DNA from 2 places in the Caulobacter sp. GW821-FHT10F06 genome. Region 1 is predicted to be linked to the other one. Evidence: riboswitches for the same ligand, from Rfam matches in the RefSeq annotation. Region 1 holds a riboswitch; the other holds the start of a gene.

What was found. Region 1 has a riboswitch for ZMP and ZTP ahead of AC1RUS_RS12385 (LysE family translocator). Riboswitches for the same ligand answer to the same signal wherever they lie in the genome.
Region 2: it holds a riboswitch for ZMP and ZTP, as region 1 does, so the genes downstream of both, purH (bifunctional phosphoribosylaminoimidazolecarboxamide formyltransferase/IMP cyclohydrolase) here and AC1RUS_RS12385 (LysE family translocator) in region 1, are expected to answer to the same signal.

What each region holds. Positions count from the first base shown of each region.
Region 1 covers NZ_JBXASK010000005.1:87,936-98,078, forward strand. Annotated here, with positions in the region: gene AC1RUS_RS12365 (MFS transporter) at 1-1,365, opposite strand, end outside; gene AC1RUS_RS12370 (PAS domain S-box protein) at 1,422-4,106, opposite strand; gene AC1RUS_RS12375 (Fe2+-dependent dioxygenase) at 4,198-4,881, opposite strand; gene AC1RUS_RS12380 (TonB-dependent receptor) at 4,971-7,307, opposite strand; ZMP/ZTP riboswitch at 7,521-7,603, shown strand; gene AC1RUS_RS12385 (LysE family translocator) at 7,629-8,261, shown strand; gene AC1RUS_RS12390 (ribonuclease T2) at 8,316-9,032, shown strand; gene AC1RUS_RS12395 (ABC-F family ATP-binding cassette domain-containing protein) at 9,132-10,143, shown strand, end outside.
Region 2 covers NZ_JBXASK010000006.1:16,606-26,748, forward strand. Annotated here, with positions in the region: gene AC1RUS_RS14100 (dienelactone hydrolase family protein) at 1-684, opposite strand, end outside; gene purH (bifunctional phosphoribosylaminoimidazolecarboxamide formyltransferase/IMP cyclohydrolase) at 809-2,398, opposite strand; ZMP/ZTP riboswitch at 2,428-2,508, opposite strand; gene AC1RUS_RS14110 (hypothetical protein) at 2,594-2,881, opposite strand; gene AC1RUS_RS14115 (heparinase II/III family protein) at 2,884-4,605, opposite strand; gene rpe (ribulose-phosphate 3-epimerase) at 4,620-5,282, opposite strand; gene AC1RUS_RS14125 (RsmB/NOP family class I SAM-dependent RNA methyltransferase) at 5,437-6,717, opposite strand; gene AC1RUS_RS14130 (hypothetical protein) at 6,781-7,185, opposite strand; gene AC1RUS_RS14135 (DUF1674 domain-containing protein) at 7,283-7,492, shown strand; gene ggt (gamma-glutamyltransferase) at 7,768-9,456, shown strand; gene pyrF (orotidine-5'-phosphate decarboxylase) at 9,582-10,143, opposite strand, start outside.

The DNA of each region.
Region 1 (10,143 bases):
GCCGAACATGCCCAGCCAGTTCATCCGCGCCGGATCGGCCTTGGCCGGATAGCCGGCCTGGACGAGCGCGGCCTTGATCTTGGCCTCGGTCGCGGTCTTGACGGCCTTGGTGTCGGCTTTCGACAGGCCGGTGGCGCTGGGCGAGGCCACTTCGATCGCGCCGACCTTCATCACCGCCGGGGTCCCCACCAGAGCCGTACGGTTCTCGTAGGAGACGCCGGCATTGGCCAGGGCGCTCTTGACAATGTCGCAGGACGAGACGAACGCGGCCTTGCCGACCGGATCGAACTGCAAGGCGCAATCCTTGGGATCGGCGACCACGACGACGGGCGACTTCGCCGTGGCCTCGGCCAGGGCGGGGTTGGCCGCCTTTTCCATCAGGTGGAAACCGGGGAAGTAGAACAGCAGGGCCAGGGTCATGCCGCCCAGCATCACCGGCTTGCGGCCGACCTTGTCCGACAGCCAGCCGAAGACGACGTAGAACACCGCGCTGACGGCGGTGGCGGTCATCATCAGGCCGTTGATGGTGACCGGATCGACCTTGAGGAACTTCTCGAGGAAGGTCTGTACGTAGAAGAAGCTGGTGTACCAGACCGCCCCCTGGGCGCACATCATCGACAGGAAGGCCAGGATCACCAGCTTCATGTTCTTCCACTGGCCGAACGCCTCGGCATAGGGCGCCTTCGAGGCCTCGCCCTCTTCCTTCATCTTGGCGAAGGCCGGGCTCTCGGTGAGCTTCATCCGCATCCACACCGACACGGCCAGCAGGCCGATCGACACGGCGAACGGGATCCGCCAGCCCCAGGCGTCGAACGCCTCCACGCCGACGACGGCGCGCGTGGCCATGATCACCATCAGGGCGCCGAACAGGCCGAAGGCGGCCGAGGTCTGCACCCACGAGGTCGACCAGCCGCGCCTGGTAGGGGACGAGTGCTCGGCAACGTAGATCGCCGCGCCGCCATATTCGCCGCCCAGTGCGAAACCCTGCACGCAGCGCAGGATGATCAGCAGGATCGGCGAGATGATGCCGGCCTGCTTGTAGGTGGGCAGCAGGGCGATGGCGAAGGTGGCGCAGCCCATCAGCAGCACGGTGGCCAGGAACGCACCCTTGCGGCCGGCCTGGTCGCCGATCTTGCCGAACACCAGCGCGCCCAGCGGCCGGAACGCGAAGCCGACCCCGAACAGGGCCAGGGCGGCGATATAGCCGGCCGCGTCGGGCAGGCCGGTGAAGAAGGTCTTGGAAATGACCTGGGCCAGGCTTCCGAAGATGAAGAAGTCGTACCACTCGAACGCCGTCCCGGCGGACGAGGCCGCGATGACTGTGCGCATCGACGCGCGATCATCCTGGATCGTCTGGTCGGTCATTCTGGAAGCCCCCTAATTTACCGCCAGCTTTAGCGTGCTTCCACGCCGGGGCAAACTCAGGCGACGGCGGTCTCCGAGGAAGACCCGCTCTCGGCCAGCCGGACGATCTCGGCGACCAGGGCGGCCGGCGCGATCGGCTTGGCCGCGACGCCGTCCATGCCGGCGGCGCGATAGGTGGCCCGCTGGTGGGCCATGACGTTGGCGGTCAGGGCGATGATCGGCGTCTGGCCCGCCGGACCCGGCAGGGCGCGGATGCGGCGCGAGGCCTCCATGCCGTCGATGCCAGGCATCTGGACGTCCATCAGGACGAGATCGAAGCCGCCGGTGCGCGTGGCCTCGACGCCGGCCAGGCCGTCGTCGGCCGTGCTGACCGAGGCGCCCAGTTGTTCGAGGATGCGCGAGGCGACCATCTGGTTGGTCGGATTGTCCTCGACCAACAGGATGCGCAGGCCGGCCAGGATGTCGCCCGAGGCGTGCTCGGCGGCGACCGGCGCCGCGGCGGACGGCGCGGCGATGGTCAGGGTGAAGCGCGAGCCGACCCCCGGCTCGGACTCGAAGCTCACCGCCCCACCCAGCATCTCGGCCAGGCGACGGGTGATGGCCAGGCCCAGGCCCGAGCCGCCGAAGCGGCGAGTGGTGCTGGCGTCGCCCTGCTCGAAGCGCTCGAACAGGCGCGCCTGGGCCGCCTTGGGCACGCCGACCCCGGTGTCGATGACGTCGAAGGCGATGGTCGGGCCCGTCGGGCTGGCCACGGGGCGCGCCCGCACGATCACCGAGCCCTTGAGGGTGAACTTCACGGCGTTGCCGATCAGGTTGAACAGCGCCTGGCGCAGGCGCGTGGGATCGGTGTCGATCCAGCCCAGGTCCGGCGCGTCGATCTTCAGGATCAGGCCCTTGTGCTCGACCTGGGCGGCCAGCAGCCGGCCCACGCCCTCCAGCAGCTGACGCGGATCGACCGGCTCGCGGTTCATCTCCAGCCGGCCGGCCTCGATACGCGAGATGTCGATGACGTCGTCCAGCAGGGTCGACAGCATCTGGCCGCAGGCCAGGGCTTCGCCCAGCAGCGCCCCGGCGTCGCCCGGCAGGGCCTGGCGCTTGAGCAGATGCATGACGCCCAGCACGCCGTTCATCGGGGTGCGGATCTCGTGGCTCATATTGGCCAGGAACTGGGCCTTGGCCTCGTTGGCCGCCTGGGCCGCGCGCTCGGCGGCCACCAGGGCCAGTTCCGAGCGCTTCTGCTGGTCGATGTCGAGGATCAGGCCGTAGGCCTTGCGAGCCATGCCATCGGCGGCGCGGCGCACCTCGTGGAACACCCGCATCCAGCGCACCTCGCCCGAGGCGGTGATGATCCGGGCGTCGATCGAGCGCGCCGGTCCGTCGCCAGCCCGCCTCCACTCGGCCGCCGTGGCGTAGATGTGGTCGCGGTCCTCGGGATGGACCATCGGCCAGACGGCCTCGCTGACATCCTCGTAGGTGATCCGGCGCCCCATCATGCGATGGAATTCCGGCGAGCCCCAGAAGGCGCGATGCTCGTGGTCGATCTCATAGACGCCGGCCTGGGCCGCGCCCAGCGCGATCCGTAGCCGCTTGGCGTTGACCCGGGCCTCGCGGCGGGCGTCGGCCAGGGCGGTGATGTCGTCCATGTAAGTGATCACGCCGACGATGGCGCCCATGGCGTTGCGCCAGGGCCGCGCCTCCCAGCGCAGGCAGTGTTCGACCCCCTCGGCGTCGCGCAGCCGGTCTTCGCGGCGGGTGACGATCTCGCCCGACAGGGCCCGTTCAACGGCCGAGACGAAGCGCTTGCGCTGGCCATGGGTCAGGTCGTGCAGCGACCGGCCGATGACGGCGGCCTCGCTCGACTTGAAGACTTCCAGGAACCTGGGGCTGACCACGCGCAGCTTCAGGTCCAGGTCGTAGACGGCCACCGCGAACGGCGCCTCCTCGACCAGCTGCCGGGCCCGGCGCTCGCCCCAGAGGGCCGCGTCGCGGCTGCGGGCCACGTCGGTGACGTTCTGCGAGATGCCCTTGAGCACGAACAGGCCGCTGTCCAGCGGTTCGGCCCGATAGGTCGAGCGCAGGGTGAACCACTGGTCGTCGCGGCCTCGGAGGCGGAACTCGACCGCGCCCGGCTCGCCCGAGCGCACGGCCTCGTAGAAGATCTTGAACACCGGATCGCGCTGCTCGATCGGCAGGCGGGCCAGGAAAAGGTCAGCGGTGGCCAGGTCGGTGGGGCTCAGGTCGGTGGAGGACAGGGCGTCGGGCGACCAGTCGATCGTCTCGTCGCGCGGATCATAGCTCCACAGGCCGATGCCGGCGGCCTCGGCCAGCATCACCCGGGTGCGAGTGGCCGCCACCTCCAGCGAGACGTCACGCAGGGTGCCGACGGTCTCGCCGTTCGGGCCCAGACGCATATGGCCTTCCAGCCAGACCGCCTGGCCGTCGCGACACAGGATCCGCAGGCGGCTGACGGCCGCGCCAGTCTCCCGCACCTGGCGGCCGGCCTCGATCAGCTCGGCGTGGCTCTCGGGGTGGACGAAGGAGACGCAGGCCTGGCCGACCAGCTGCTCGGCGGTCCAGCCGGTCAGGGGGGTCCAGGCCGGATTGACCGCCTTCAGCCGCCCCTGCGGCGAGATCACGGCGAAGAGGTCGTTGGCGTTCTCGAAGAACCAGCGTGCGGCTTCCGCCTCGCCGAACGGCGAGGGCGCGAGCGGGGTCGCGTCGGAAGACGAGGGGCGCGGCATCGAGGCTCCGGAACGTGGTCGTCCGGATCGTGCGGCCCAAGGGTAAACTTATGGTTGGCGAAACGGCCCGATGTTCGCTGAACGTGATATTTCAGAGCTCCGCCCATTGGCGCAGCAGGTTGTGATAGGTCCCGGTCAGGGTCAGGATCGAGGCGTCGGTTGGCCCCACGGCCTGGGACAGGCGCTGGATGGCCACGTCCATGTCCAGCAGCAGGGCCCGCTTGGCGTCGTCGCGCACCAGGCTTTGGATCCAGAAGAAGCTGGCCGTCCGCGTTCCCCGCGTCACCTCGGTGACGTGGTGCAGGCTCGAGGCCGGATAGAGGATCAGGTCGCCTGCGCCCAGTTTCACCGCATGGCTGCCATAGAGGTCGTCGACCACCAGCTCGCCGCCGTCATAGTCCTCGGGCTCGGCCAGGAAGAGCGTGGCCGAAAGATCGGTGCGCAGCCGCTGGCCAGTGACCGGATCGCGACGCACCGAATTGTCGATGTGGTCGGCAAACCCCATGCCCTCGCCGTAGCGGTTGAACATCGGCGACAGGATGGTCTTGGGCAGAGCCGCCGAAACGAACAGCGGATGGGCCTCCAGCGCCTTGACGATGATCGCCCCGACGGTGCGGGCCGCCTCGCCCTCCTGCGGCAGTTGCTGGTTGTTCTTGGCCATCGCGGCCTGGAAACCCGAGGTCATGTTGCCGTCGACCCATGGCGCGGCGTCCATGATCGCCCGGCATTCGGCGACCTGGGCCTTGGTCAGCACCTTGGGAATCTGCAGCATCATTTCGAAAAACCTAGGCCCCGGACATGAAGACGCCCCGTCCGGCAATGGGCTGGCCAGACGGGGCGCGCGTCAAGTCTGAGAGGGGAGTCTCAGTACTTGACGTTCAGCTTCAGCAGCGCCGTACGGCCGGCCGCGATCTGCACCATGTGGGTGGTGAAGGGCTTCACCGCATAGCGCTCGTCGGTCAGGTTCTGCAGGTTCAGCTGCAGGTCGACGCTGTTGTTGAACTTCCAAGACGCCATGGCGTCGTAGCGCCAGTAGCTGGGCACCGAATAGGTGTTGGTGGCGTTGCCGTAGCGCATGGACATGTAGGATGCGCCGCCGCCGACGGTGATCGCCGGGGTGATGCGGTAGGCGCTCCAGCCGCTGAAGGCGTGCTTGGGCGTGTTGGGGAACACCTTGCCGTTGTTCGGCGACGGAGCGCCCGACGAGAAGCCGCCGTCGATCACTTCGCTGTCGGTGTAGCTGTAGCCCGCCGTCACGCTCCAGGCCTGGGTGATCTGGCCGCCGGCGCCCAGTTCAACACCCTGGACCCGCGAATTGCCGATCAGGCTGATGACGCCCAGCGCATCGGTGACCCGAGCGTTGGTCTTGTCGGTGCGGAAGACGGCCGCCGTCAGGTTCAGCTTGCCGCCGAACGTGTTCCACTTGGCGCCGATCTCGTAGCTGTCGTTCTGCTCGGGATCGAGATTGACGGTGGTCGCGGCCACCGACGACACGTCGCCGGAGCCTTCGCCCGACGGGTTCGACGAGCTGCCATACGAGGCGTAGAGGCTGGCCTCTTCGACCGGCTTGTAGACGAGGCCCAGCTGGTAGTTCCAGAAGCTGGACTTGTTGGTCAGCGGAGCCGTCGGGGTCACGCCCGTGGCGGTGTAGGTCCCGCCGGTGAAGCGGTTGGTGTAGTCGTCGTGACGCACGCCGAGGTTCAGCAGCCAGTGCTCGTTGAACTCGATGGTGTCGAAGGCGAACAGCGCCTTGGTCGTCACCCGCGTCTCGGTGAAGGTCGGCGAGCGCGTGATCGTGCCGATCCACGGATCGTTGTAGTTCGGGTTGCTCAGGGTGGTGCAGTTATAGCCGTAGACGGCGCCCAGACGCGAGGCGCTGCTGCAGGCGAGGTTGGTGCTGCTGTAGGCGGCGCTGACCAGAGCCGGCGCCAGGCCGGCGGTCAGGCCCGGACCCGCCACGACATAGCCCTGGCTGTGGGTCTGTTCCTCGGCCCACTCGGTGCCGAAGGCCACGCTGTGCTTGAGGCCGCCGGTCGCGAACTCGCCGGTGATGGTGTTGGCGTTGGCCGTCGTGGTGGTCAGGGTGTTGCGGTTCTTCGACGAGCGGAAGAGATAGCCGTTGGCGACGTTGCCGCGGCTGTCGTCGGGGTTGGTGACCACATAGGCGTTGGTGGTGCGGCCGTAGCGGACCGCCGTCGAGAACTTCCAGGTCCCGCCCAGATCCTGCTGGAAGCGCAGGGTAGAGATGTCGGCGCTGGTGTCGCGGAAGTCGCGGCTGCGGAGGCCGTAGAAGTCGTCGTCGTGACCCTTCAGCAACGTGCCGTAGACCACGCCGTTGATGGTCGTGCGCTCGTAGGGCACGCCGTAGTCCGGCACTTCGCTGGTGTCGAGGTGGTAGTAGTCGAGGGTCAGTCGGCTGGGGCCGTTCAGGCCGAACCCGACCGAGGCCGCGACGCCCCAGCGGTCGCCGCTGACGCCCTTGCGGCCGTTGACCTCGTTCTCGTGATAGAGGCCGTTCAGGCGAACGGCGACGCTGTCGGTGATGGCTTCGTTGACGTCCAGCGTCACGCGGCGGGTGGCGTCGTCGCCCAGGGTCAGCGAGGCGGCCTTGAAGTCGCCGGGACGGGCCACCTTGGTCACCAGGTTGACGGCGCCGCCGGTCGAGCCGCGGCCGCTGAAGGCCGAGCCCGGACCCTTGACGATCTCGATCTGCTCCAGGGCGAAGACTTCGCGCGACTGGCCGCCGGCGTCGCGGACGCCGTCGACGAAGATGTCCGAGGTCGAGTCCATGCCGCGGATGCGCGGACGGTCGCCGGCGGGCGAACCGCCCTCGCCCGATTCCAGCGTGATGCCCGGCACGGTGCGGAAGGCGTCGGCCAGGCTGCTGATCGCCTGCTGGTCCAGCGCGTCCGAGGTGATGATGTTGACCGACTTGGGCGTGTCGAGCAGCGGCTTGGTGAACTTCTCCGACTGCGGGCGAAGCTTGCGCTGGCTCTTGACGTCGACGCCCGAGACCTCGGTGCTGTCGGCCGGAACCGCGGCGGCCGCGGCGGTCGCCATTGCGGCGTCCACGTCGGCGGCATGGGCGGCGCCCGCGCCGAAGGTCAGGCCGGCGAGACCGGCGACGGCCGCGACGCCGAGCGCGCGACGAGGACGGCTGACGACGCCGCCATTGAGGCCGCGGGTGTTCGAGTTATGCATGGAAAATCCTATCCCCAGCAGAGTCTGCGATCACTCGCGACCCTTCCTGAATTTGCGACGCGTTCTTAGCGATCATGCAAGGCAGTCGCAATGATAATCGTTCTTAATTGCGCACTCTGTGGCGGAAAGGTGACGCTTGGGTGATCGGCCCGCCGCTTTTGCCGCTCGCGCAACGCCGACCGGTGACGCGGATGGGGTCGGTGTGTAGGCTCGACCGGTCCGCGCGACTGGCGATCGGAGGGAGCACCCTCGGGAAGCGCGGACCGCATCGACAGCCGTACGCCTGGGCGCCCTCACCTCTTTCGCAGCGGAGCCGCGCCCATGCCGGAAGCCAAGACCTGGATCGCCTTCAGCCTCATCTGCCTGGGCATGGCCCTGACCCCGGGGCCCAACATGCTCTACTTGGTCAGCCGCTCGATCTGCCAGGGACCGCTGGCCGGGATCGTGTCGCTGATCGGCACGGCCGCGGGCTTCGTCGTCTATCTGTTGTGCGCGGCGCTGGGCATCACCGCTCTCTTGATGGCCGCGCCCATCGCCTATGACGTGCTGCGGTTCGGCGGCGCGCTCTATCTGGGCTGGCTGGCCTGGCAGGCGATCAGGCCGGGCGGCGCCTCGCCGTTCCAGGTGCGCGAACTGCCCAAGGACAGCCCCGCCAAGCTGATCAGCATGGGCTTCCTGACCAACCTGCTGAACCCCAAGGCGGCGATGCTCTACCTCTCGCTGTTGCCGCAATTCATCAAGCCCGAGCACGGCGGGGTGCTCACCCAGTCCCTGGCCTTGGGGCTCAGCCAGATCGCCATCAGCCTCAGCGTCAACGGCGTGATCTGCATGGCCGCCGGGACGATCGCCACCTTCCTGGCCACGCGTCCCAGCTTCGCGCTGATCCAGCGGTGGCTGATGGCCACCGTGCTGGGCGGGCTGGCGATCCGGATGGCCACCGAAGCCCGGCGCTGATTGAGCCTGTCATCGGTTTGCTAGAGAGTGCGGACGCCTGGAGTTGGAGTCCGCATGACCTCGAAGTTCGCCCGCGTCCTGATCGGCGCCGTCGCCGCCCTCGCCCTGTCGGGCATGGCCCAGGCTTCCAGCCTGAAATCCTGCGCGATCCCGCCGACCGTGGTTCCGGCTCCGGCCGAGATCCCGCCGGCCGACCAGATCCACACCGACGTGCCGACCGCCGCCTATCTGCTGGCCCTGTTCTGGTCGCCGGAGGCCTGCCGGGCCAACATCCCGGAGTCGGACAAGGCCATCCAGTGCGAGGCCAACAACTTCGGCTTCACCGTTCACGGCCTGTGGCCCAACGGCCCCGACAAGGTGCATCCGCGCTACTGCAAGCCCAGCCCGCCGATGAGCCTCAAGACGGTGAAGGCCAATCTCTGCATGACGCCCTCGCCCTGGCTGCTGCAGCATGAGTGGCAAGCCCATGGCACATGCAAATGGCCCACGCCCGAGGCCTATTTCAAGAAGGCCCGCGCGGTGCGCTCCAAGCTCAACGTGCCCGACCTGACGCCCGGCCCGAACGGGACCCTGACCGCCGGGCAGGTGCGCGAGGCCTTCCTGAAGGGCAATCGCGGCATGACCCGCGAGGGGCTCAACGTACGGGTCAACAAGGACAACCGCCTGACCGAGGTCTGGGTGTGCATGGACCTGAAGTTCAAGCCGGCCGCCTGCCGGGGCGGCAACGGCGCGCCCGACGACGTGACCATCCGGGTGACGCCAAGACGGTAGGCGCGTCCGGTCCCGGGACGAGTGACCCATCATCGCGCCCGGGATCGGGAGCGGCTCTAGGGCTGGCGTTCTGCGTCCGCCCGCGTTAGCAGACCGCCCATGATCCGCCTCGACAATATCTCCAAGCAAAACGGCCACCAGCTCCTGTTCATCGAAGCCTCGATGGGCGTCCAAAAGGGCGAAAAGGTGGGGCTGGTCGGCCCGAACGGCGCCGGCAAGACGACTCTGTTCCGCATGATCACCGGTCAGGAGCAGCCCGACGACGGGCTGGTCGCGATCGATCCCGGCATGACAATCGGCTATTTCAGCCAGGACGTCGGCGAGATGTCGGGTCAGAGCGCGGTCGCCGCGGTAATGGACGGCGTCGGTCCCGTCAGCGCGCTGGCCGCCGAAATGGCCACGCTCGAGGCGGCCATGGTCGATCCGGACAAGGCCGACGAGATGGACGCCGTCCTCGAACGCTATGGCGAGGTGCTGGAGCGCTTCCAGGAACTGGACGGCTATGCGCTGGAGGCGCGGGCGCGCGAGGTGCTGGCCGGCCTGAGCTTCAGCCAGGAGCGCATGGACGGCGACGTCGGCCTGCTGTCGGGCGGCTGGAAGATGCGCGTGGCGCTGGCTCGCATCCTGCTGATGCGCCCCGACGGCATGCTGCTGGACGAGCCCTCCAACCACCTGGACCTGGAAAGCCTGATCTGGCTGGAGGCGTTCCTCAAGAACTACGACGGCGCCCTGCTGATGACGTCGCACGACCGCGCCTTCATGAACCGCATCATCGGCAAGGTGGTCGAGATCGACGGCGGCCAGCTGATCACCTATTCGGGCGATCTGGACTTCTACGAACAGCAGCGCGCGCTGGGCGAGGCGCAGCGCCAGGCCCAGTACGAGCGCCAGCAGGCCATGCTGGCCAAGGAAATCAAGTTTATCGAGAAGTTCAAGGCGCGCGCCTCGCACGCCGCCCAGGTGCAGAGCCGGGTCAAGAAGCTCGACAAGATCGAGCGGGTCGAGGCTCCGCGCCGCCGCCAGTCAGTCCAGTTCGAGTTCCAGAGCCCGCCGCGGTCGGGCGACGACGTGATCAACCTGCGCAACGTCCACAAGGGCTATGGCGCCAACC
Region 2 (10,143 bases), on a different contig from region 1:
GGCGCGCGGGTCGTTGGCCTGGTCGTCGTCGAAGGCGTGGGTGGCGTCGGCGAGGAACACGGTGTCGACGCTGAGCCCGTCGCGGGACAGGCGCTCCAGCGCCTTCTTCGGATGCTTCCAGCCGACCACCTGGTCCTTGCCGCCCAGCACCGACCAGACGCGCGGTCCGTACTGGCCCCAGCCCCGGCTGCTGGTCAGCGAGGGGTAGCTGGCATAGGGATAGACCAGCAGTGCGCCCTTGACCTGGGCCCGCAGCCGCAACGGATCGGCGTCCGGCAGGCCCGTGGCCCGGGCCGCGTTCACGCCGATCGCGTAGCCGTCCATGATCGTCCAGCCGCCATGGCTCCAGCCGGCCAGGAAGACGCGCTCATGGTCGGCCCAGGCCTGCTCCTCGAGCCAGGCCAGCATGGCGAAGACGTCGGCCGAGCGCTTGAGGCCCTGCAAGGTGGTCCCGGTGCAGACGAACAGCTTGCCGTCCAGGGTCGACATGCCGCGCGGCTTCAGCGAGTCGACCACAATGGCCGCGTAGCCGGCCGCCACGGCGGTCTGCGCATAGGTCTCCAGGAACGGCGTCTTGCCGCCGCAGCCATGCAGGATCAGCGCCACCGGGAAGGGGCCGTTACCCGGAGGCTTGAACACCTTCGAGTGCTGGACGACCCTGGCTCCCCAGGCGGCGCTGTGCATGGCCGTTCTACTCCCTGCGTCGTCCTCGTCCTTCGACAGGCTCAGGATGAGGACGATGGCTGTGGCGGCGCATTAGAGACCCTCATCCTGAGCTTGTCGAAGGACGAGGGTCACGCACCAAGACCTAGTGACGGAACACTCGCACGCCGGTGAAGGCCATTGTGAGGCCAAGCTTGTCGGCCGCCTCGATGACCTCCGGATCGCGCATCGAGCCGCCCGGCTGGATGATCGCCGTGGCGCCGGCTTCGGCGGCCTGGATGAGACCGTCGGCGAATGGGAAGAAGGCTTCCGAGGCGCAGGCGCAGCCCTGGAGGTCGAGCCCGAAATCGGCCGCGCGCAGCGCCGCGATGCGGGCGCTGTCCTTGCGGTTCATCTGGCCGGCGCCCACGCCCAGGGTCTGGCCGGCGCGGGCATAGACGATGGCGTTGGACTTGACGTGCTTGCCCACGGTGAAGGCGAACAGCATGTCGCGCACCTCCTCGTCGGTCGGCTGACGCTTCGTGACGATCTTCAGGTCAGAGGCCTTGATCCGCGCGTCGTCGCGCGACTGAACCAGGAAGCCGCCGGCCACGCTCTTGAAGGTGTCGCCGGTCGACAGCGCGTCGGGCAGGCCGCCGGTGACCAGCAGGCGCAGGTTCTTCTTGGCGGCGAAGACCTCGATGGCGTCGTCGTCGGCTTCCGGGGCGATCACCACCTCGGTGAAGATCTCGACCATCTGCAGCGCCGCCTCGCGGGTCAGGCGCGAATTGACGGCGACGATGCCGCCGAAGGCCGAGGTCGGGTCGCAGGCCAGCGCCCGCTCATAGGCCTCGCGCTGGCTGCCGCCCACGGCCACGCCGCAGGGGTTGGCGTGCTTGATGATCGCCACGGCCGGGCCGTCGGCGGGATCGAACTCGGCGATCAGCTCGAAGGCCGCGTCGGTGTCGTTGATGTTGTTGTAGCTCAGTTCCTTGCCCTGCAGCTGGGTCGCCGTGGCGACCCCGACGCGCGGGTTGGGGAAGGCGTAGAAGGCCGCCTTCTGGTGCGGGTTCTCGCCATAACGCATGGTCTGGCGCAGCTCGCCGGCGATGGCCTTGCGAGCCGGGAAGTCCTGGCCCAGGGCCTGGGCGAACCAGGCCGAGATCGCCGCGTCATAGGCCGCCGTGCGGGCATAGGCGCGGGCCGCCAGGGTCTGACGCAGAGCCAGGGTGGTCCCGCCGGCCTTCAGGGCTGCCAGCACTTCGGCCAGATCCGAGGGATCGGTGCAGACAGCGACATAGCCGTGGTTCTTGGCCGCCGAGCGGATCATCGCCGGGCCGCCGATGTCGATGTTCTCGACGCACTCGGCGTAGCTTCCGCCCTTCGCCACCGTGGCCTCGAACGGATAGAGGTTCACGTACAGGATATCGATGCCGCCGATGCCGTGGTCGGCCATGGCCTGAGCGTGCTCGGGGGCGTCGCGCACGCCCAGCAGGCCGCCGTGGACGATGGGGTGCAGGGTCTTGACCCGGCCGTCCATCATCTCAGGGAAACCGGTCAGGTCCGACACGTCCTTGACCGGCAGGCCGGCCGCGGCGATCGCCGCCTTGGTGCCGCCGGTCGAGACCAGCTCGACGCCCGCCTCGTGCAGGACCTTGGCCGCCTCGACCAGGCCGGTCTTGTCGGAGACCGACAGCAGGGCGCGCTTGGGCGAAACGAGATTGGGGGCGGACGGATAGTCGGGGGCGGCGGGCACGGCGGGACTCCGGGTCTGGTGGAAGACGGTAAGGGAGCCCAGGCGCGCGGCTTATGCGTTGCGAGCTCCCCGGTGGTCGCCCACCTTCAACGCCAGTCACTCGAACGGGGCGGAAAATACGGGCGAGGGCCGGGGAGTCAATGCGATGTCGAAGATCCTGCGTCAGAGGGGGAGCCTCTTACGGGCGGGCCCGCCTCAGCCCTTCGCCAACCGCGCCCTCACGGCCTTGAACAGCATGGCCATCTCGATGTGCGTGTAGACGTACTGCCGCTCGAACAGCCAGGTTAGCAGGCGGTCATAGGTGTCGTCATAGTCCGCCAGCGGCACGCTGCCCGGCTGGTCGGCTTCGCGCTGGAGCATGGCCAGCAGCTCCGGGACGTCGGCCGCCAGGGCGGCGCAGACCTCCGCCACCTCGTCGTCCGTGAACTCCGGGACGTGCCGCGAGCGGCCGGGATCCAGCGGCGGTCTGCGCGCGAAGCCCATGCCTAGCCCTCGGCCCGGGTCAGCTTCCAGCGGATCTTGGCGCCGACCTCGGGGCGGACCTGGCTCTTGAGCACGATCTGGCCGGCCTTGCGGGCCTGGCCGTGATCGAAGTGGGCCGAGGCGGCGATCTCGACGTCGACGGCGTCGTTCCTCAGCCACCAGCCGATGTTGGACGGTCCTCGGATCAGCACGCTCTTGCCGTCGCGGGCGATCGAGGCGCGGGCGTCGGGGTGCAGGTGGAAGCGGGCGGCGAAGGGCAGGTAGCGGCGCGGGCCGGCGGCGTCGCCCGGCGTCAGGGGGATCAGGCTGTCCTCGCCGCGCAGCTCGTCGCTGCCCGTGTCGAGGAACAGGCGGCGGGCGTGGTTCAGGCCCAGGCGCCGCCAGCCGTCGTGGACGATGTCGAGCCAGACGCCGTTGTCGCCGTCGTGGCGCTTGACCTGCACGTCGGTCGCGCCGTCGATCAGCCAGGGGCCCAGGGCGTGGGCGCGGAAGCCCGACAAGGGCCGGCCGGCCGAGCCGTCGCCGACCGAGATGGTCGAGGCGGCGTCCGACAGGCGGAAAGCGTTGGCGCCGGTGGCCTCCGGGCTCCAGCCGCAACTGGTGATCAACCGGTCCTTGCCGCAGACGATCTCGACGGCGGCGGGCTGGGCGCAGGCGGCGCGGCTCAAGGGACCGGTGGGCGGCGGACCGGTGTCGGCCATCACCTGGATGCTGGCGCCCTGCATCCGCTGGAAGCCGACATGCGGGGCGCTGTCGGGCGGGCGCGGGCCGGCGTCGTCATGGGCGAGAGCCGCGGCGATGCGGCGGCTGGAGACGGCCTCGCCGCCGTGGAAGGCCGCCAGCTGGCCGTCGGCCAACGTGAAGAACCGCGCGGCCGAAGCCAGGCGGTCGATGGCCCGCGACACCGTCTCGGGCGAAGGGCGGCCGCGCTGGCCCAGGGCGTCGTCGAGGGTCAGCAGGTCGAAGAGCAGCTCCAGTCCGGCCTCGGGCGAGCGGCTGGCGTGGCCGCCGTCGCCCAGCACGATCAGGTCGATCTGGGCCGCGACGATCTTCATCGCCTTGTCGATCAGCTTGTCGCCGGGGCCTTCGGCCAGCACGCAGCCGGCGATGGCGGCGGCTACGGCGCGCTCCAGCAGGCGATCGGGCTGGTCGGAGGCCTTCAGCAGCTGGCGGGCCTGACGGGCCAGATCCATGGAAAGATCGGCGACCTCGGCGTCGGAGCCCTCGGCGGCCAGGGCGCGGGCGGCGCAGGCCAGGTGGAACACCCGTCGCTCCAGGCACTCGCCGCTCCAGGAAAACGCGTTCCAGCGGCCGAACACCCGGCGCCAGTCGTCGATCAGCCGCAGGGCCCGGCGCGCGCCGTCGGGGCCGGCGGCCATCAGGTCGGGCAACCAGTCGAAGCGGTGCAGGTTGATGGCGAAGCGGCGGGTCGGGCTGGGGGTGTCGAACGGATCGCCGGCCTCGCCGATCCTCAAGGCCCCGCCCGACAGGTTCATCACGCCGCCGACGATCTTGCGGCCGTGCTCGGCGTCGACGGGACGGGGATCGTGGGGATGGGCCGCCAGGCCCTTGGGCCGTGGCAGCGAGATCAGCATGCGGTGCGGCGGCGAGCCGAACCACTCGCGCTCGACATGGGCCTGGATGTTGGCGCCGATCGCTCGCGTCAGGATCCCGCCGCGCGGGAGGGCGGGGAGTCTCGGAAGGCCGCGGGCGAAGCGTTCCAACACCATCGCGCCGGTCAGCCGCCCTTGAGCGCGCGGATGTTGGCGGCGTAGGCGTCGGGTCCGCCCTTGAACACCGCCGAGCCGGCGACCAGGGCGGTGGCCCCGGCGGCGACGCATTGCGGGGCGGTGGCCGGGGTGACGCCGCCGTCGACCTCGATGATGATGTCGAGCCCGGCCTTGTCGACCATCCTGCGAAGGGCCTCCACCTTGCGCAGCTGGCCGGGAATGAAGCTCTGGCCGCCGAAGCCCGGATTGACCGACATCACCAGCAGCAGGTCGACGTCTTCCAGAATCCACTCGACGTGGTCGATGCTGGTCGAGGGATTGAACACCACGCCCGCCTTCGCCCCCAGCTCGCGGATGCGCTTGAGCGAGCGATGCAGGTGAGGCCCGGCTTCCGGGTGGATGCTGATCAGGTCGGCCCCGGCGGCGCGGAAGGCCTCCAGATAGGGGTCGGCCGGGCTGATCATCAGGTGGACGTCGAACGGAATCCTGGCGTGCGGCCGGATCGCTTTGACGATGTCGGGACCCAGCGTGATGTTGGGCACGAAGTGGCCGTCCATCACGTCGACATGCACCCAGTCGGCGCCGGCCGCCTCGATGGCGGCGACTTCCTGTCCGAGCTTGGCGAAGTCGGAGGCCAGGATCGACGGGGCGATGAGCGGTGCGGCGGTCATGCCCTTGGCTTAAACGGGGTCGCGGCCTCGGACAAGGCGGGGCTTCAAGAGCTGTCATCCCGGCCAAGTGCGAAGCGCGCCGAGCCGGGACCGCAACAGGCTCAGCGCTTCCGGCGGTCCCGGCTCTGCGCTTCGCTTGGCCGGGATGACAGATTTAAAGGCGAACGAACCGCGCCGCGAAGAAACCGTCCTGGCCGCCTTCGAGGTGATGCGGCAGCAGGCGCAGCGTGCCGCGCTCGGTCAGGCTGGCGGCCGGCGCGCCGGCCTCGCCCGAGGCGATCGGGTCCAGGCGCATGTCGGGGCGACGGGCGAGGAAGGCCTCGACCTGGGCCTCGCCCTCCTCGGGCTCCAGCGAGCAGACGCAATAGACTAGGCGGCCGCCGGGCTTGGTCTTGTCGGCGGCGGCGTCGAGCAGGCGGGACTGGACGCCGGCCAGGCTGGCGACGTCGCCGGGCCGCGCGGCCCACAGCACGTCGGGGTGACGGCGGAAGGTGCCGGTGGCCGAGCAGGGGGCGTCCAGCAGCACGGCGTCGAAGGTCCGCGCGTCGTCCCAGGCCCCGGCGTCGGCGGCCACGACCTCGGCGGTGAGGTTCATGCGCTTGAAGTTGTCGGTCAGGCGCTCCAGCCGGGCGGCCGAGCGGTCGACGGCGGTGACCGTGGCGCCGAAGGCGGCCAGTTGCAGGCTCTTGCCGCCAGGCGCGGCGCACAGGTCGACGGCGGTCTCGCCGGCCTTGATGTTCAGCAGGCGGGCGGGGATGGCGGCGGCGGCGTCCTGCACCCACCAGCCGCCGTCCTCGAAGCCCGGCCAGGCGGCGACGTCGCCCTTGCGGGCCAGGCGCAGGGTGCCGCCGGGCAGCACTTCGCCTTCCAGGCGCTCGGCCCAGGACGCGGCCAGGGCGGGGTCCTTCAGGGAGAGATCGGTGGCCGGCTCCTTGGCGATCTCGCTGGCGACGGCGCGGGCGGTGTCGACGCCCCAGGCGCTGGTCCAGCGCGAGATCAGCCACGGCGGGGCCAGGTGTTCGGGATCGTCGGACGGCGGACCGTCGCGCAGCAGGCCGCGCAGCACGGCGTTGACCAGGCCCTTGAACGGCCGGCTGGCCTTGTTGGCTCCGGCCAGCTCGACGCTGGTGGCGACGGCGGCGAAGGCGGGGACCTCCAGATAGAAGGCCTGCACCGCGCCCAGGCGCAGCAGGTTGCGCACGCGCGGCGGCGGCTCCTTCTGAAGCTTGGCCGACAGGGCGCGGTCGATCGGTCCCAGGCGGCGCAGGGCGGCCATGGCCAGGGCGCGCGCGAAGGCTCGCTCGCGGGGCTCCAGGAACCGGAAACCGTTGGCGGAAGCGGCTTCGTCGATGCCGCCGCGACGCGACAGGGCCGCGTCGATGAGGTTAAGCGCGGCTTCCCGGGCGGGGAGGCCGTCATTGAGTTCTTGAGTCACCGCCTCGCCGTGCCCCGAGGCGACGGCGAGCGCAAGCGATTTGAACGAAAAATCAGGCCGCGCCTAAGCGATCGCGGGCTTGCGGAAGGCGCTGGTGACCACGGTCAGGCCGAACACCAGGAAGCCGCCGACCACCGACAGGCCGCCCACGGCCAGCAGCGGCGCATAGACCGCCTTGGGACCGGCCTGGCCCAGATAGAGGTAGAGGCCGCTGATCATGCAGACCACCCCGACGTTCGACAGGGTGAAGTTGACGATCTTGATCCAGTTGGGAACGGCCTGGCCCAGCAGGGCGTAGAAGGTCCCCATCAGCGCCATGGTGATCCAGCCCAGCAGGTTCAGGTGGGCGTGGGCAGAATAGGTGGCGTGGTTCTCGGTAATGGCCATGGTCAGGCCCCAGCCCAGGCCGATCATCCCGTAGAGGGCGGCGGCGGCGAAGAAGGCGTGAGGCCAACGATTGGTGTTCATGTCGGATTCCCCCGGTATCTGAACGTGGTTATTTGAAGCCGGGGGTTGAACACCGCCAAGCTGGCGCGATCAAGTGCGATGATGTTAAACCTTCGTCATGTCTGATCTTTCCGACCTGCCGCCCGAGCTGGGCGCCGCCCCCGACAAGGAACTGTCCCCCGCCGCCCGCCGCGCGTTGGAGGAAGCCGCCGCCCGCCGCGCCGCCGCCGAAGCGGTGGCCATGGCCGAGGAAAAAGGCGGCCGCGACGGCCCCGAACCGACGCGGTTCGGCGACTGGGAGCGTCGGGGCGTGGCGGTGGATTTCTGAGGGCTAGTCGCGGGACCCCTTGCGACGTTCGGTTCAGCAGCGCCCACTCCGGCACGTCGCCTATCGGCGCCGCGCCACCTCCCCCGTTTTACGGGGCAGGAGAAGAGCAGCATCACCCTCCTGCCCCGTAGCGAAGCGTGCGGGGGAGGTGGCGCGATGCGAATACGCATCGTGACGGAGGGGGCGTCCGGCGCCGGCCGTTAGACGACATTCTCCTCACGTTCCTCATAGGATCGACTAACGTCGCGTCTCCAGATCCGAAGGAGGTCGTCGCCTTGCGCCTGTTCGCCCAGTTCCGAGCGGTCCTCGCCGCCCTTCTCGTCCTCGCCGCCACGCCGGCCCTGGCCAAGCCCGCCCCCACTCTGACCGCCGGCGCTGTCGCCTCGCCCGACCGCTACGGCGCGCTGGCGGCCGAAGAGGTCCTGAAGGCCGGGGGCAACGCGGTCGACGCGGCGGTGGCCACGGCCTTCGCCCTGGCGGTCACCTATCCCGAGGCCGGCAACCTGGGCGGCGGCGGGTTCATGACCCTGGTGATCGACGGCAAGCCCTACTTCCTCGACTACCGCGAGACCGCGCCCGCCGCCGCCAAGGCCGACATGTTCCTGGGGCCGGACGGCGAGCCCGTCGCCGATCTCAGCCAGTACGGCAACCTGGCGGTCGGCACGCCGGGCACGGTGCGCGGCATGGCCATGGCCCACAAGCGGTTCGGCAAGCTGCCCTGGGCCAAGGTGCTGGCGCCGGCTGTCCGCTATGCTCGCGACGGCTTTCTGGTGACGCCGCAGCTGATCGGCATTCTGGACGGCAGCCGGGCGCCCCTGGCCAAGACCAATTTCGAGGCGAATTTCGGCGGGCTGAAGGCCGGCCAGATATTCCGCCAGCCGGCCCTGGCCGACACCCTGGCTCGTATCTCCAAGGATGGTGACAAGGGTTTCTATGAAGGCCGGACCGCCGAGCTGATCGTCGCCCAGATGGATCGCGGCCCGACCAAGGGTCTGATCACCAAGGCCGATCTGGCCGCCTACAAGGCCGTGTGGCGTGAGCCGCTGCGGGCGAGCTGGCGCGGCTATCAGGTGATCACCGCCCCGCCGCCCAGCTCGGGCGGCATCGCGCTGATGCAGCTGTTGCTGATGAAGCAGGACGCGGCCAAGCTGTTCGCGGGCGTGCCGCTCAATAGCCCGCAATATGTCCACCTGGTCTCGGAGATCGAGAAGCGGGTCTTCGCCGACCGGGCCGAATATCTGGGCGATCCGGATTTCGTGAAGGTCCCGGTCTCGAACCTGATCGACCGCGCCTATGTCGCCCGCCGCACGGAGCAGATCGATCCGGCCAAGCCCTCGCCGACGCCGTCGGTGAAGCCGGGCCTGGAGCGGCCGCAGACCACCCACTTCTCGATCGTCGACAAGTGGGGCAACGCCGTCTCCAACACCTATACGATCAACGGCTGGTTCGGGTCGGGCGTGGTGGTCGAGGGCGCAGGCTTCCTGCTCAACAACGAGATGGACGACTTCTCGGCCAAGCCCGGCGCGCCCAACATGTTCGGCGTGGTGGGCGGTTCGGCCAACGCCATCGCGCCGGGCAAGCGGCCGTTGTCGTCGATGACCCCGACCATCCTGACGAAGGACGGCAAGGTCGCCATGGTGATCGGCACGCCGGGCGGCTCGCGGATCTTCACCTCGGTGTTCCAGGTGCTGGCCGACGTCTACGACCACGGCCTGTCGCTGGCGCAGGCCCAGAAGCAGCTGCGCTTCCACCACCAGCTGCTGCCCAAGGACACGATCTTCTTCGAGCCCTATGCGCCGGCCTCGGCCGAGCTGCGCAAGGGCTTGGAGGCGATGGGCTATGTTCTGGAAGACCAGGACTACAACGGGGATATCGAGGCCATCCAGGTGGTCGGCAAGACGCCGGTTCCGGCGGCCGACCCGCGAGCGCGCGGCGTGGCGGTGGTGGTGAAGTCGGGAAAATAGATGCTCCCCCTCCGGGGGAGCTGTCGCGGAGCGACTGAGGGGGTCTTCAACGGCATAGACCGGAGAGGACCCCCTCCGGCCCTCTGGGCCACCTCCCCCAAAGGGGGAGGATCTAAGCGCCCGTCTCAAACCCCCGCCATCTCCGCCACCACCTTCAGCGCCGCCTCGCGCGGGTCGTTGGCCGCCGTGATCGGGCGACCGCAGACCAGGTGGCTGGCGCCGGCGCGGAGGGCGGCTTCGGGCGTGGCGGCGCGGGCCTGGTCGTTCTTGGCCGACCAGAAGGGACGCACGCCCGGCGTCACCACCAGAAAGTCCGGGCCGGCGATCTCGCGGGCCAGGGCCGCTTCATGGGGCGAGGAAACGATGCCGTCGACGCCGCAGTTGATGGCCTGGCGGATGCGCCGCTCGACCAGGTCGCGGGCCCCGAAGGCGTAGCCCATCTCGTTGAGATCGGCGTCGGTCAGGCTGGTCAGCACGGTCACCGCCAGGATCTTCAGGTCCGAGGACCCGCGCGCCAGCACAGCCGAGCGCATCACCTGCGGTTCGGCGTGGACGGTCAGCAGGTCGCAGCCGGCCTGCGCCAGCACCCGGGCCGAGCGCTCCACCGTCGCGCCGATGTCGTGCAGTTTCCAGTCGAGGAAGACTTGCTTACCGTTCTTCTTCAGCTCGCCGGCCAGGCCCATGCCG